3 regions of the Mesorhizobium sp. M1312 genome follow, and region 1 is predicted to be linked to each of the others. Evidence: riboswitches for the same ligand, from Rfam matches in the RefSeq annotation. Region 1 holds a riboswitch; each other region holds the start of a gene.
The links. Region 1 has a riboswitch for cobalamin ahead of NKH36_RS03795 (DUF1636 family protein). Riboswitches for the same ligand answer to the same signal wherever they lie in the genome.

Region 1 (4,408 bases):
AGATGTCACGGCGTGTCGTCGCGACGATGACCTGGAATACCGGCACACCCGCACGGTCGAACAGGGTTTCGACACCGGGCTCGGCGCCGGAGGCGAACGCCGTGGCCGTGATGATGGCGGCAGGGTTTAGCGCGGCAAGCGCGGTTTCGACAAAGGCGAGCGATGCCGGGTCTTTGAGGCTCGAGACGAAGATCGGCACGGGGGCCATACCGCGCTGCCGCAGGGCTTCAAAAAGGGAGTCGATGGGCGCGACATCGGCGGCGAGCAACATCGAGCGGTAGAAGAGAATTGGCACGACATCACCCTCCCCCTCGAGGGGAGGGTGGCCCGCAGGGCCGGGTGGGGTCGTTGCGGCAGTGCTCGACGTTTTTTGCTGTTGGCGCGCTTCACAGGCGACCCCACCCCCGGCCTGCCGCCGGACCCTCCCCTCAAGGGGGAGGGGGACGGCACCGCGTCCCGGCTGATAGTAGCCCGCTTTCAGCACGCTGACAGGTTCAGCGAGCGCCACACCTGATCCGGCGAGACTTGCCAGCCTCTGCACCAATGCCGTCATATTCTCCGGGCCGCCCTCGCGAAAATAATCGAGCAGGCCCTCGAGTTCCTCGCGCGGCAGCGTCGAGCATTCGATCAGCCGCAGATCCTCGTCGCGGCATTCGCCGGGCAGCAGCGCCAGTTTTATGCCGCGTGCGCGGGCGGTCGAGGCGAGCTGGTCGCAGCCGTAGCGCCACCAGTCGTAACCGCCGAGGATGCGCACCAAAATAACCCTCGCGTGCCGGGCGACGCTGTCGATCCACAGGTCGACGGACATCGGATGGCGCAGATCGCGCAAAGCCGCCAGCCGCATCGACGGCAAGCGATCCGCGTCCGCCGTCCACGCCGCCGCCAGCCCGGCCAGATCGCTGTCGGTGAAGGACAGCGCCACGACATCCGCAGGCGTCTGCCTGAGGTCAACAGGCTCGGCGAGATCGTCGAGCGAGGCGGATGTTGTGGTGAGGATGTGCATCGCGGCTCGTGCCCGAGGTCAGCCGGCGAGGATACGCTCGATGGCCGGGCGGTTCAGCCCTTTGAGGCCGATGACGACGAGACGCGAGCGGCGGTCGTCTTCAGCGGTCCAGGCGCGGTCGTAATAGTGATTGACGCGCGGACCGACGGCCTGCAGCAACAGCCGCATCGGTTTGCCGCCGACCTCGACGAAACCCTTGACGCGCAGCACGTTTTCTTCCTCCGCCGCGGTGGCGACGCGCAAAGCCAGCTCATCGGGATTGGCGATCGACGGAATGTCGATGACGAAGGAGTCGAAGTCATCATGCTCGTGGTCGAGCTCGTCGTCGTGGTGGGTCTTGCGGTTCTCGATATCGTCCTCGACGGCGAGGCCGAGGCCGAGCAGCACAGATGGATCGACCTTGCCTTGCGAGGTCGGCACGATCTTGACGGCGCGCGCGGTGTGCTCGCCGATGATGGCATTGGCACGGGCTGAGCCGGCGGCGTCCATCAGGTCACTCTTCGACAATATGATCAGGTCGGCGCAGGCGAGCTGGTCCTCGAATACCTCCTCGACCGGATCGTCGTGGTCGAGCATCTCGTCCTGCGCGCGCTGCGCCTGGAGGGCGTCCATGTCGTTGGCAACGCGGCCACCTGCCAGCGCCGGTCCGTCGACCACGGCGATGACGCCGTCGACTGTCACCCGGCTCTTCACCGTCGGCCACTGGAAGGCCTGGACCAGCGGCTTCGGCAAAGCGAGGCCGGAGGTCTCGATCAGGATATGGTCGACCCTCGGCATCAGCGACAGGATCTTGTCGAGCGCCGGGACGAAATCATCGGCGACGGTGCAGCAGATGCAGCCATTGGCCAGCTCGACGATATTTTCCTCGGGGCAGGTGTCGATGCCGCAGCCTTTCAGGATTTCGCCGTCGATGCCGATGTCGCCGAACTCGTTGACGATGATGGCCAGCCGCTTGCCCCCGGCGTTTTCGAGCAGATGGCGGATCAGCGTCGTCTTGCCGGCGCCGAGGAAGCCGGTGACGACGGTGCAGGGCACGCGGGAGACGGAAGTGGTCATATCTGATCCTTCAAAAGGTCGAGGGGAGGAATGCGGGCGACGAGGCCGCGCTTCAGGCAGTCGGGGCGGCCGCGCCATGGAATGAGGCCGTCCGTCGAGGTGGCGAAGAGCTTTGCGCCGGCGACGAGATCGGCGCCGCTGGTCGCGGTCAGGTCGCCAAAGACATAGCTCCAGCAGCCGTCGCGCAGGATCGCGGCACTCAGCCGGCGCTTGCAGTTGCCGAGGCATTCGACGGTGCGGATTTGGATGTTTTCGCCGGATACGGCGCGGCGCGTGTCGTCGGCAAGCAGTTCGCCGGCGCGGGGATGGCCATCGGAGCCGGTCTCATCGCGGCACGAGGCGCAGACGATCACCGTGACGCCGGCTAAGGCATCACTATCGCCGGACAATGCGCCCGCTGTCTCAGCCGAAAAACTGCTGTCGCGTTCCAAATCAGGCTCCTTGCCCGGAAAACCCGCCAGGCGATCGGATTCTTATGTCCTAGACGGCAGGTCTCCTGGCTCGCGGGTCATCGCCTTGGTGCCGCCTTCCCGGGACCGTCCCAGTGGTTTTCGGCCTTGGCTCGTCGCTTACAGTTGCGGGGACAGCCGCGGATTTGAAATCGGAATTTCGCACCGCATTCCCTCTTGGCTCCTCCCTTTGCCGAGAGGAGACCGTCTGAACCGGATTTAGGCTTGTGCAGGCAGTCGTGTCAACGCACGTCTACGGCGCGGCGATATTGGCGAGAGCCGAACCAAGATCCCCCGCAGGCGTCACCTCGATGCGTTCCAGGCCGAGCCAACCCTGCATCAGCTTCAATTCCTCGAAGAGTTCGGCGGCGGTTTGCGGCGGCGCGCCGGGCTCGGCATAGGCGGCATGGACACGCAGCACGCCGGCCGGGCGGTCGGCCTTGAGGTCGATGCGCGCCACGATCTTTTCGCCGAGCAGGAACGGCAGCACATAGTAACCGTATTGGCGCTTTTCGGCAGGGGTGTAGATCTCGATGCGATAGCGGAAGTCGAACAGTCTTTCCGTACGCGCCCGTTCGAAGACAACCGGATCGAACGGAGCGAGCAGCGCGCGCGTCTCGATTTTGCGCGGAAAACGGGCGTCCTTGTGAAGATAGGCCGGCTTGTCCCAGCCTTCCACGCTCACCGGCAAGAGGTCGCCGGCGTCGACCAGTTCTTCGATGCGGCCCTTGATGTCGGCGGGAGAGAGGCGGAAATAGTCCCGCAGGTCGCCTGCTGTCGCGACGCCGTGGGCGCGGGCGGAGATGCGCAGCAATTCGCGGTGCGCATCCTCAGGGGAGGGCACCGGCAAGCTGAGTATTGTCGGCGGCAGCACGCGTTCCGGCAGATCGTAGAGCCGCTCGAAGCCGCGACGTGACGCCGTGGTGATGCGGCCGGCCCAGAACAGCCATTCGAAAGCATGTTTGGCGTCGCTCCAGCCCCACCAGCCGCCCGAGCCTTTCTGGCCTTCGAGAGCCGATGCAGCGATCGGGCCGCGATCAATGACCTCGCGATAGATGTCTTCAATGTAGGCGGCGCGTTCGCGGCCCCACTTGGCCAGGCCGTTATACATTTCCTCGCCGCGCTCGGCCCGCTCCATGCGCCAGCGCATCAGCGGATAGGTTTCAACCGGCAGAAATGAGGCTTCGTGCGCCCAGTATTCGAAGACCGTGCGCTTGCGCGTCACGGCGGCGTTGTCGAGCAGCGCAAGCGGGTAAGGGCCAAGCCGCGAATAGAGCGGCATATAGTGGGCGCGCACCACCGCACTGACGGAATCGATCTGCAGCAGGCCGGTGCGGGTAAGCACACGGGCCAGATGGCGGCGATCAGGCGTGCCGTTGGGGCGAGGATCGGTGAACCCTTGTGCGGCCAGCGCGATGCGCCGGGCCATGGCGAGCGAGATTTTTTCCTTCATGCAGACGGCACTCTGTTGGCTTTCGACCAAAGGTTGGGACGATGATTCCGCGCCATGCTAGCAGGGTTTTGGCGGCATCTATGTCAGGAGAGGAAAGTGGAGTAAAAAGCGAAGGAAATCAAACCGGAGAGACCAGTTTATCCGGATATGCCGTCCAGGACCGTGTTTTGAACAAGGTTTGACTTGCTTCGCCGAAAGCCCTGCGCTAACCCTCGCCGCGTTGCAGCATAGAGCCTCCTAAACGGTTCAGTGGTTAAACTGTCACGCTTCCGCAAGTGGGTCCGGTGCTGTAATCAGAGTGGATTGGCCGCCAACGGAAAGCTGCAGCATGAACGCATTGTTGAGTTCGTACCTGCCCATCGTCCTGTTCATCGGTGTGGCGCTGGTTGTCGGCCTGGCGCTGCTTGCCGCACCCTTCCTGGTGGCCTACCGCAACCCCGATCCGGA
Region 2 (4,408 bases), on a different contig from region 1:
GCGGATCGGCGTTGCGGCCTCGGCAGGCGCCTCGACCCCGCCCTCTGCCGGCCCACCCTTTGCCGGCAAACCGAATGGAGCCGGTATTTCCTCCACCGCAGGGGCCGCAAAGCTTTCCTGATGGTAATTGGCCATCTCGAAGCCGGCCGCCTCCAGCATCTGCCGCACGGCGCGCATGAACGGGTCGGGACCGCAGCAGAAAATTTCGCGCTCACGAAAATCGGGCGCCAGCAGCGGCAGCCGTATCGCGTCGATCCGGCCCATGTGGCCGAACCAGCCTTCGCGGCTGGACCGCTCCTCGATCATGAAGCCGAGCGTCAGGCCCGGCATGCGGCTGCCGAGCAGTTCGAGCTCCTTGCGGAAGATGATCTCCTCGGGCTTTCGCGCGCAGTTGACGAAGCCGACATCGGTCCATGGCGCGCAATCGTTCAGCCAGCGCAGCATCGACATCATCGGCGTCACGCCGGAGCCGGCCGAAATGAACAGATACTTAGCCGCGGGGTGGCTGTGCAGCGAAAAGTCGCCGGTCGGCCCATAGGCTTTCACGTGAACGCCGGGTTTCAGATTGTCGAACATCCAGCGCGTGCCGAGGCTGCCGGCCTGCGCTTTCACCGTCACCGCGATCGAGAACGGCCGCGACGGCGAGGACGACAGCGTATAGGTCCGCATCAGCGGGCCCTCGGTGGTCGGCAATTCCAGCGTCACGAACTGCCCCGGTCTGTAGCGGAACCAGGTCTGGTTGTCGGAGCGGAAGGTGAAGGTCTTCACGTCCGGCGCCTCGTCGCTGACGCCGATCACTTCCAGCACCTGGAGCCTGTCGTTCCAGGGCGCCATCTCGTCGAGATGGCGGTAGAGGCCAAGGTCTGTCATCGCATTCATACCCTTGACCTTTCTCAGGCGACGCTGCGCAACGCCGCCCGGCCGTCCTCGGCAAGCCGCGGCCCGATGAAGAAGGCGTACCATTCGACGAACTGGATGACGCCGCCCTCATGCAGTTCAGAATAGGGGCCGGGCTCGTAGGCCGGCGACAGGATGCCGAAGGCGTTTTCCTCGACGATGCGGCGGTCCTGATCGTTGGTCTCGGTCCAGACATGGGTGAGTTCGGCGAGATCGTAATCGACGCCTTCGACCGCGTCCTTGTGGACGAGCCATTTGGTGGTGACGGCCGTTTCCGTGGCGCTGATCGGCAGCACGCGGAAGGTGACGGCATGATCGCCGAGAATATGGTTCCAGGTCGTCGGATAGTGGTAGAGCAGCAGCGAGCCGATGCGCTCGGTCGAAACGCTGTCGGAAAGGTTCTTCTTCACCGCGCGTCTTCCCGTCATCGTGTAGCTGACGGCATCGCGCAGCAGCGGCGCGCGGGTGGCACGATACTGCCCTGCCGGATCGATGCGGAACCTGCTCGGCAAGCCCGCCGCCTCGCATTTCGCCCAGTGCGCGAGCATCTCCGGATCGCTGTCGGCGCCCTGCACGCCAGTCACGGTCGGCGCTTCCGGGAAGGTCTTGCACAGTTCCGGATGGTTACCGGCGCAATGGTAGCACTCGCGGTTGTTCTCCCAGACGAGCTTCCAGTTGCCCTTCTCGACGATGGTCGATTCGAAGGCGATCTTTGCCTCGCGCAGCCGGTGCGGCAGGAGGTAGGGCTCGATCATGGCGCGCATCGGCGCGAAATCGGCGGGTTCCTTGGCCAGGCAGATGAAGATGTAGCCGCCAACGCTTTCGCAAGCCACTGGCTTTAGGCTGAACTGGCCCTTGTCGAAGCCCTCCGCCATCTGCCTTGCGAACAAAAGCCGGCCGTCCAGCTCGTAGGTCCACTGGTGATAGGGGCAGACGAGCTTTGCCGCCGTACCCTTGTCGGCATTGCAGACGCGGCTGCCGCGATGCCGGCAGGAATTGTGGAACGCATTGATCTTGCCTTGCTGGTCGCGAACCAGCACGAGCGGATAGTCGCCGATCTGCGCGGTGATGTAGCTGCCCGGCTTCGGCAACTCGCAATCGTGGCCGATGAACAGCCAGTCGCGATACCAGATCAGCTCCATGTCGAGCTTGAAGAAATCGGGATCGGTATAGAAGGGCTGCTCGAGCGAGTAGCCTTCCCTGCGGCCGTGCAAGAGCCTCAGCATGTCGTTGCGCGCATCCATGTCCTGTCCTCATAGCCGTCGCATCGGCCCGAAATCGGAATCGATTTCGGAAAGCACCATGCGCAATTCAAAGTCCGGGAGCCTACTTTGTGCGTCCGAATGGACGCACATCGCTCCAAAGCTGAACTGGTGGTGATGGAGGGAGGATCGGCCGCCAGCCGGCGACAGGGCCGGGCATGCATCATCCACCTCTTGACCGCCCACCGCGATCAGTCGAGTCTAGAAATCTCGGGCTGGTTTCCGGGCTCTGGAGTGTCCTTGCGGACTCATCGCGACACCTTCCCAGGCTTGTGGCCCAGTGGTCTCCCGTTGCGACTTGAACTCCACCACCGTTGCGGGGGCAGCGCCGGGTTCTGACCGGCTTCCCAATTCTCCGCTTCGTCGTCACCAAGCGGCACCTGAGATGGCGTGATCTAATCATGACGGCCGGCTGACTGTCGGCATGAAAGCGACATCGTATCCATGCGGCGCGACACGACCGGCGAAACCTGTGGGCCGGGATTTGAGGGGGATGAAATTGCACCCGGCTGCGAGCGCTGCCGGTTCTGAAAGCATGCCGGATTTACCCATTGCAGGCGCCAAAGTGGTTAACGATTCGACAACAACTCAGCACCGGCTTTTTAAGCCGCTTCTAAAATCGAACCGAACGGTTCGTTTCTGTTGACGATGCGTGCATGACGCTGTGAACGCAGGTTCGGCAATCCGTCAATGGTCGAACGGCGCCCTTTGGCATAACCGTCTGAAAACAAAACGTAAGGCGGTGCCGTTAGAAGCCTCTGGTACAATTTCAAGGTGTAGATTCTTGGTCCACACGGAACAACTTCGTGATTGGAATCTGCCGAATAGCCTTCCCACATCGGGGCTGTCCGAACGACGAGAATTCCTCCCAAGACACGCCGCTAGACGGACGGAAAACTAAAGATACTGGAGTACCAAAAATGAAAAAGATTGCTCTTACTGCCGTCGCCGTTCTGGCCATCACCGGCAACGCCTTTGCCGCTGGCAGCGACCATTATGGGTCCAACGGCGCCAACCAGCCGGCCGCTGCGGTCGACAGCTTGTACACGGCTTCCATTCAGAAGCCGACTCACGCTGAAAAGCCCGTTGTCCAGGGCGCAGACCGCAACCTTTTCGGCAACAATTAACAGCTGATCCCAGGTCATGATCCCGAAAAGTGGAAACCGGTTTTCGGAAAAGATCGTGGTCAAACAAGACAGAGCGGCGGCCAGGCCCGCCGCTCGGGATCTGAAAATTCAGGAGTACTAGAAATGAAGAAGATCATTCTTGCCACCGCCGCCATTCTGGCCATCTCCGGCAGCGGTTTTGCCGGCAGCGACAATTTTGGATCGAACGGCGCCAACCAGCCGGCCGCTGCGGTCGACAACAGCTCGTACACCGCTTCGATTCAGAATTCGGCTTCGGCGCAGAATCCGGTTCCGGCTGACGAGAAGCCCGTCAATGGCAGCGACCGTAATCTTTTCGGCAACAACTAATGTCGATCCCAGCAGCGGCCGCGGCATTGTCTTTTATCAAGACCAGGCCGGCCGCTGATGGAAAAAAGAAAATCCAGGAGTACTGAAATGAAGAAGATCGTTCTTACCGCTGCCGCACTTTTGATTGCTGCCGGCAGCGCCTATGCCCGCAACGACAACGTTGGCGGAACCGACATCAACAAGCAGGCGACCGTCAACGTCGACAACACGCAGACGTCCTCGGTAGGCAATACCGGCTCGCCGGTCTACAAGCTGCTCAATTCGTCGGGCGACGTACAGAAGTCCGCCCCGGAGGGCAGCGACCGGAACTTGTTCGGCCGCTAACAGCGAGCTGAATGCACAAGAGCGGCGGGCCTTGCCTGCCGATCTTGTTTTTGCCATCGCCAAATTGCGTGTATCCAGCAGTTTGGCTGCCGCCGTCAGGCTGCCTTTGCTTCCGCCTTGTGGAGTGTGAAGGAATGCCCGTCGGCATCGAAAATATGCAGATCGCCGGCATCGGCATTCAACCGCAGCGCAGCACCACGCTTGACCTCGACATTGCCGGGCAGCTTGGTCACCAGCGGCAGGTCGGCGCGGCCGATGTCGACATAGACGAGCTGAACCTCGCCGAGCTGCTCGACATAATCCACCGTTCCCTCGAAAAGGTAGTCCGTCCCGGTGGCGATCATCAGATCCTCGGGCCGCACGCCGAAGCTCACCGAAGCGCCCTTCGCTGAGGCCGGCGTGGCGATCGGCACCGTCGCCTTGCGCCCGCCGACATGACTGACGACGGTC
Region 3 (4,408 bases), on a different contig from region 1:
GGCTTTCGGCAGTGCGATGGCGGCGGGCTTCCGTTACGTGCTCTTGTCGCCGAACCTTCTCAAGGTGATGTGCCGGAGTTTCATTTTCGGCCTCACCGCCGTTGTCATTTTGGCTCTCCTGCCGTTGGTTGCGCGCGAACAGATCAAAGGGACCGCAGTCACCTACGGCGTGATGCTCGGCTTCTTCGGCCTGGGAGCGATTTGCGGCGCGCTCCTCATCGGGCGGGTCCGAGAAGTTCTCTCCAACGAATGGGTCATTCGCGGTGCGTTCTTTATATTGGCGATCAGCTGCTTCTTTCTGGCATGGAGTGAGCACGTTTGGCTGAGCTGTCTCCTCCTCATGCCGGCCGGTGCGGCTTGGATTCAATCATTCTCGCTGTTTAACGTCACAGTGCAGCTTTCGGCGCCGCGGTGGGTGGTTGGACGCGCCCTGTCTCTCTATCAGACGGCCACATACGGCGGCATGGCGGCGGGAAGCTGGCTTTGGGGCGAACTGGCGGATGTCCAAGGTGTTTCGGGAGCCTTCCTCGTGGCCAGCGTGGTTCTTGTGATTGGTGGACTGATGGGGATCGTTCTGCCTCAGCCGGATTTCGAAACGCTCAATCTGGATCCGACCAACAAGTTCAGCGAACCGACGCTGCAACTTGACCTGCGGCCACGAAGCGGTCCGATCATGGTGATGGTCGATTATCGTATCGATCAGAGAGATGTCCCAGAATTTCTCAGTGTGATGACATCGTGGCGAAAAGCCCGGCTGCGAGATGGCGCCAGACAATGGGCGTTGCTGCGTGACCTGGAAAAGCCCGAACTATGGACCGAGTGCTATCATGTGCCAACCTGGGTCGAGTATGTTCGCCACAACAATAGGCAGACCCGGGATGACCGAAATCGTTGCGCGCCTGGAAGCGCTGCACCGTGGCGATTGCCCGCCCAAGACGCATCACAAGATCGAACGCCAAACCGTGCGCGTGCACGACGATTTGCCGCTCAGGCCTCATTTGGACAGGACTTGAGCTGGCCCGGTGGTTTAAGCCGGGTTCCGTTGAGCCGGTGGGCTGCGAACAAGCAGTTCGAGACATTGGCCTCGATCACTTCGCAACACGCCGCTGCAGCGGGGGTGCTCCCCTCGAAGTCGTTGTGTCGTATCACCGAGGGCATCACGGCCAACACCTTCCACATGGGCAACAGCCTCGCCATTGAGCCGAATATAGTCGCGAGCAGATCACCAAAGAAGCGGTCGGAACCTCGGAACGAAGTTCGACGCCGTGGCGTTCGCATGATGCGGGAAGCAGCACCACGGCGCTTAGCGGTATGGTTGCCGCCGGCAGCCGACGAACTCCTATCCTCCTGGACCGCTGTGCGTCATTGCTTTGATTTACCGGCCGCTCAAGGCTCCCACAGTCTTCGCTTTCGAGACGACCTTTGGGAAAAATGCAACCGGAATTTAACATAACGACATAAACATTTCTTTATGCGACGTTGACAAGGAAGCGAACTGCTGTAATTGTCTCCCATGTCGTGGTTCTCCGTACGGCGCTGCCGCAGCGGAGCTAAGAGGGAAGCCGGTGCGATGCCGGCGCTGCCCCCGCAACTGTTAGCGGCGAGCCAACTCCACTCGTGTCACTGAGGCGAATAGCCTTGGGAAGACGGGTAGAAGCTATGACCCGCGAGCCAGGAGACCTGCCACGGCGAGTTACGTCCACGGGCGGGGTGTCTCGGTGGCCGCTGCAGCCTGGCGTTCGTGCCGGCCTGCTAGCGCCTTCCTTGTCACCGACGCCCCAACCATCGGGGTTGGCATGACTGTCTCTCAGCAAATTCCTGTAGCAACGCTCGGCGTGCCGCGCTTCGGTCGTAAGCGAGAACTGAAATTCGCGCTTGAAAGCTACTGGTCCGGAAAATCTTCCGCTGGCGACCTTCTCACCACTGCGAAGGCGCTGCGTGCCGCCAGCTGGGAGGAGCAGCGCGATCGCGGCGTGTCGAAAATCCCGTCGAACGACTTCTCGCTCTACGATCATGTGCTCGACACCGCAGTCATGGTCGGCGCCGTGCCAGCCCGTTACGCCTGGAATGGCGGCGAGGTCCCACTCGACATTTACTTCGCCATGGCGCGCGGCAACCAAGGTCAGACGGAGGATTGTGGACACGCTGGTCACCAGCCCGCGGCTCGTGGGCCTAGTGTAACCGCGATGGAAATGACCAAGTGGTTTGACACCAACTATCACTACATTGTGCCGGAACTAGACGATTATCAGACGTTCGCCCTTTCGTCGACGAAGCCGGTTGATTACTTCCTCGAGGCTAAAGCCCTCGGCATTCACACACGCCCAGTCATGCTTGGACCGATCACCTTCCTCAAGCTGGCGAAATCGCCTACGGAAGGCTTCGATCCCATCGCGCTCCTACCACGGCTTCTGCCCGTCTACGCGCAACTCCTGCGGAGCTTGAAGCTATCGGGTGCCGATTGGGTGCAGATCGATGAGCCAGCGCTTGTCCTCGATCTGAACCCGAACGAACGAGCTGCGTTCGAATACGCCTATGGCCAGCTGTCAAAAGCCGCGCCCGAGCTGAAGATCATGCTGGCTACCTATTTCGGGCCGCTGGGAGACAATCTCGAAACCGCGGTTTCTCTGCCCCTGGCCGGGCTGCATATTGATCTCGTGCGCGCTCCCGAGCAGCTGGAAACGGTGGGTCGGCTCGCTCCGAAGGATCTGGTGGTCTCGCTTGGCTTGATCGATGGCCGCAACGTCTGGCGTGCGAACCTGCCCGCCATTCTCGACCGCATCAAACCGATCGTCGCCGGCTGGCCCTTGGACCGCGTCGAGATCGCGCCTTCCTGCTCGATGCTGCATGTGCCGATCGACCTGCGCATGGAGACGGAACTCGAGGCGGACATCAGGTCGTGGCTCGCCTTCGCGGCCCAGAAGACCGACGAGCTGGTCTTGCTGGCCCGGGCCCTGTCCCAAGGCAGGGATGCGGTGGCGGGCGCGTTGAAAGCGTCTGCCGAGGCCGCCGCCACTCTCCTGACATCCACGAAGATCCATGACCCGCTTGTTGAGCGGCGGATCGCCAGCATTGACGACAGCATGAAGCGACGAGAGAGCGCTTTTGCCGAGCGCTCCAGAGTCCAGGCCGGCACGCTCGGGCTGCCGCCGTTCCCGACGACGACCATCGGGTCCTTCCCGCAGACGCCGCAGGTACGCAGGGCGCGGGCCGCTCATGCGAAGGGCCAGCTGAGCTATGTCGACTACGAGACCTTCATGAAGAAGGAGATCGAGGCTGCAATTCGCTGGCAGGAAGAGATCGGGCTGGACGTGCTGGTGCACGGTGAGTTCGAACGTACGACATGGTACAGCATTTCGGCGAGCAGCTGTCCGGCTTCGCCTTCACCCAGCATGCCTGGGTGCAGAGCTATGGGTCGCGTTACGTGCGCCCCCCCATCATCTTCGGCGACGTATCGAGGCCCAATCCGATGACGCTGCGCTGGTGGCAATTCGCCCAGTCGCTTACGGAAAACCCTGTGAAGGGAATGCTCACAGGCCCAGTGACCATTCTCAACTGGTCTTTTGTTCGCGACGACGTACCCCGCTCCGAAGCATGCCGCCAGATCGCGCTCGCCATCCGCGACGAAGTGACGGATCTCGAATGGTCCGGCGCAAGGATGATCCAGATCGACGAGGCCGCGTTTCGCGAAGGATTGCCACTGCGCAAATCTGACTGGAAAGTCTATCTCGACTGGACTGTCGAATGCTTCCGGATCGCTTCAACGGGTGTAAAGGACTCGACTCAAATCCATACCCACATGTGCTATTCGGAGTTCAACGAGATCATCGACGCGATCGCTGAAATGGATGCGGATGTCATTTCGATTGAGACGTCGCGCTCGAAAATGGAACTGCTGGACGCCTTCACGAGCTCCAAATATCCGAACGAAATCGGTCCCGGAGTCTATGACATTCACTCACCACGCGTCCCGGAAGTCGGCGAGATTTCGGATCTCATCATGCTTGCCCGCGAGCGACTGTCGGATGCCCAACTGTGGGTAAACCCGGACTGTGGCCTCAAAACACGCAAATGGGAGGAGGTCCGCCCTGCCCTCATGAACATGGTTGCTGCAGCACGCGCGCTCCGGGAGAAAGTGTAGGCCGGAGGGTTTCCTGGTTGCTCACCATGGGATGAGTTACCGGCTGCCGCATGTGGGCCGTGAATGTGCCAAAACGCGATCACATCCTTTGAAATAAGTCACTCGAGCGAGAATGTGCACTTTCCTTCGGCACGTGCAATTTCGTGTGCCAGGCGTTTATCGTTCGCTCGGCTTTTCGCAGCACCATCCAGGGTAAGCTTTGCTGACATTCATCAAAGTGCGATGGGCCACGCTCTTCAGCCTTGTTTGGGCTTCCGGGCGGCGGCT

Region 2: it holds a riboswitch for cobalamin, as region 1 does, so the genes downstream of both, NKH36_RS01310 (aromatic ring-hydroxylating oxygenase subunit alpha) here and NKH36_RS03795 (DUF1636 family protein) in region 1, are expected to answer to the same signal.
Region 3: it holds a riboswitch for cobalamin, as region 1 does, so the genes downstream of both, metE (5-methyltetrahydropteroyltriglutamate--homocysteine S-methyltransferase) here and NKH36_RS03795 (DUF1636 family protein) in region 1, are expected to answer to the same signal.

The regions. Positions count from the first base shown of each region.
Region 1 is NZ_JAMYLQ010000002.1:226,153-230,560, reverse strand. It holds gene NKH36_RS03805 (cobaltochelatase subunit CobN) at 1-1,003, opposite strand, end outside; gene cobW (cobalamin biosynthesis protein CobW) at 1,022-2,059, opposite strand; gene NKH36_RS03795 (DUF1636 family protein) at 2,056-2,490, opposite strand; cobalamin riboswitch at 2,529-2,732, opposite strand; gene NKH36_RS03790 (winged helix-turn-helix domain-containing protein) at 2,762-3,961, opposite strand; gene NKH36_RS03785 (NADH-quinone oxidoreductase subunit A) at 4,290-4,408, shown strand, end outside.
Region 2 is NZ_JAMYLQ010000001.1:255,210-259,617, forward strand. It holds gene NKH36_RS01305 (FAD-binding oxidoreductase) at 1-870, opposite strand, end outside; gene NKH36_RS01310 (aromatic ring-hydroxylating oxygenase subunit alpha) at 894-2,141, opposite strand; cobalamin riboswitch at 2,356-2,558, opposite strand; gene NKH36_RS01315 (DUF680 domain-containing protein) at 3,080-3,286, shown strand; gene NKH36_RS01320 (DUF680 domain-containing protein) at 3,410-3,634, shown strand; gene NKH36_RS01325 (DUF680 domain-containing protein) at 3,722-3,958, shown strand; gene NKH36_RS01330 (ABC transporter ATP-binding protein) at 4,054-4,408, opposite strand, start outside.
Region 3 is NZ_JAMYLQ010000058.1:7,854-12,261, forward strand. It holds partial or broken gene NKH36_RS33500 (MFS transporter) at 1-1,013, shown strand, start outside; cobalamin riboswitch at 1,503-1,702, shown strand; partial or broken gene metE (5-methyltetrahydropteroyltriglutamate--homocysteine S-methyltransferase) at 1,797-4,141, shown strand; gene NKH36_RS33510 (FMN-binding negative transcriptional regulator) at 4,378-4,408, opposite strand, start outside.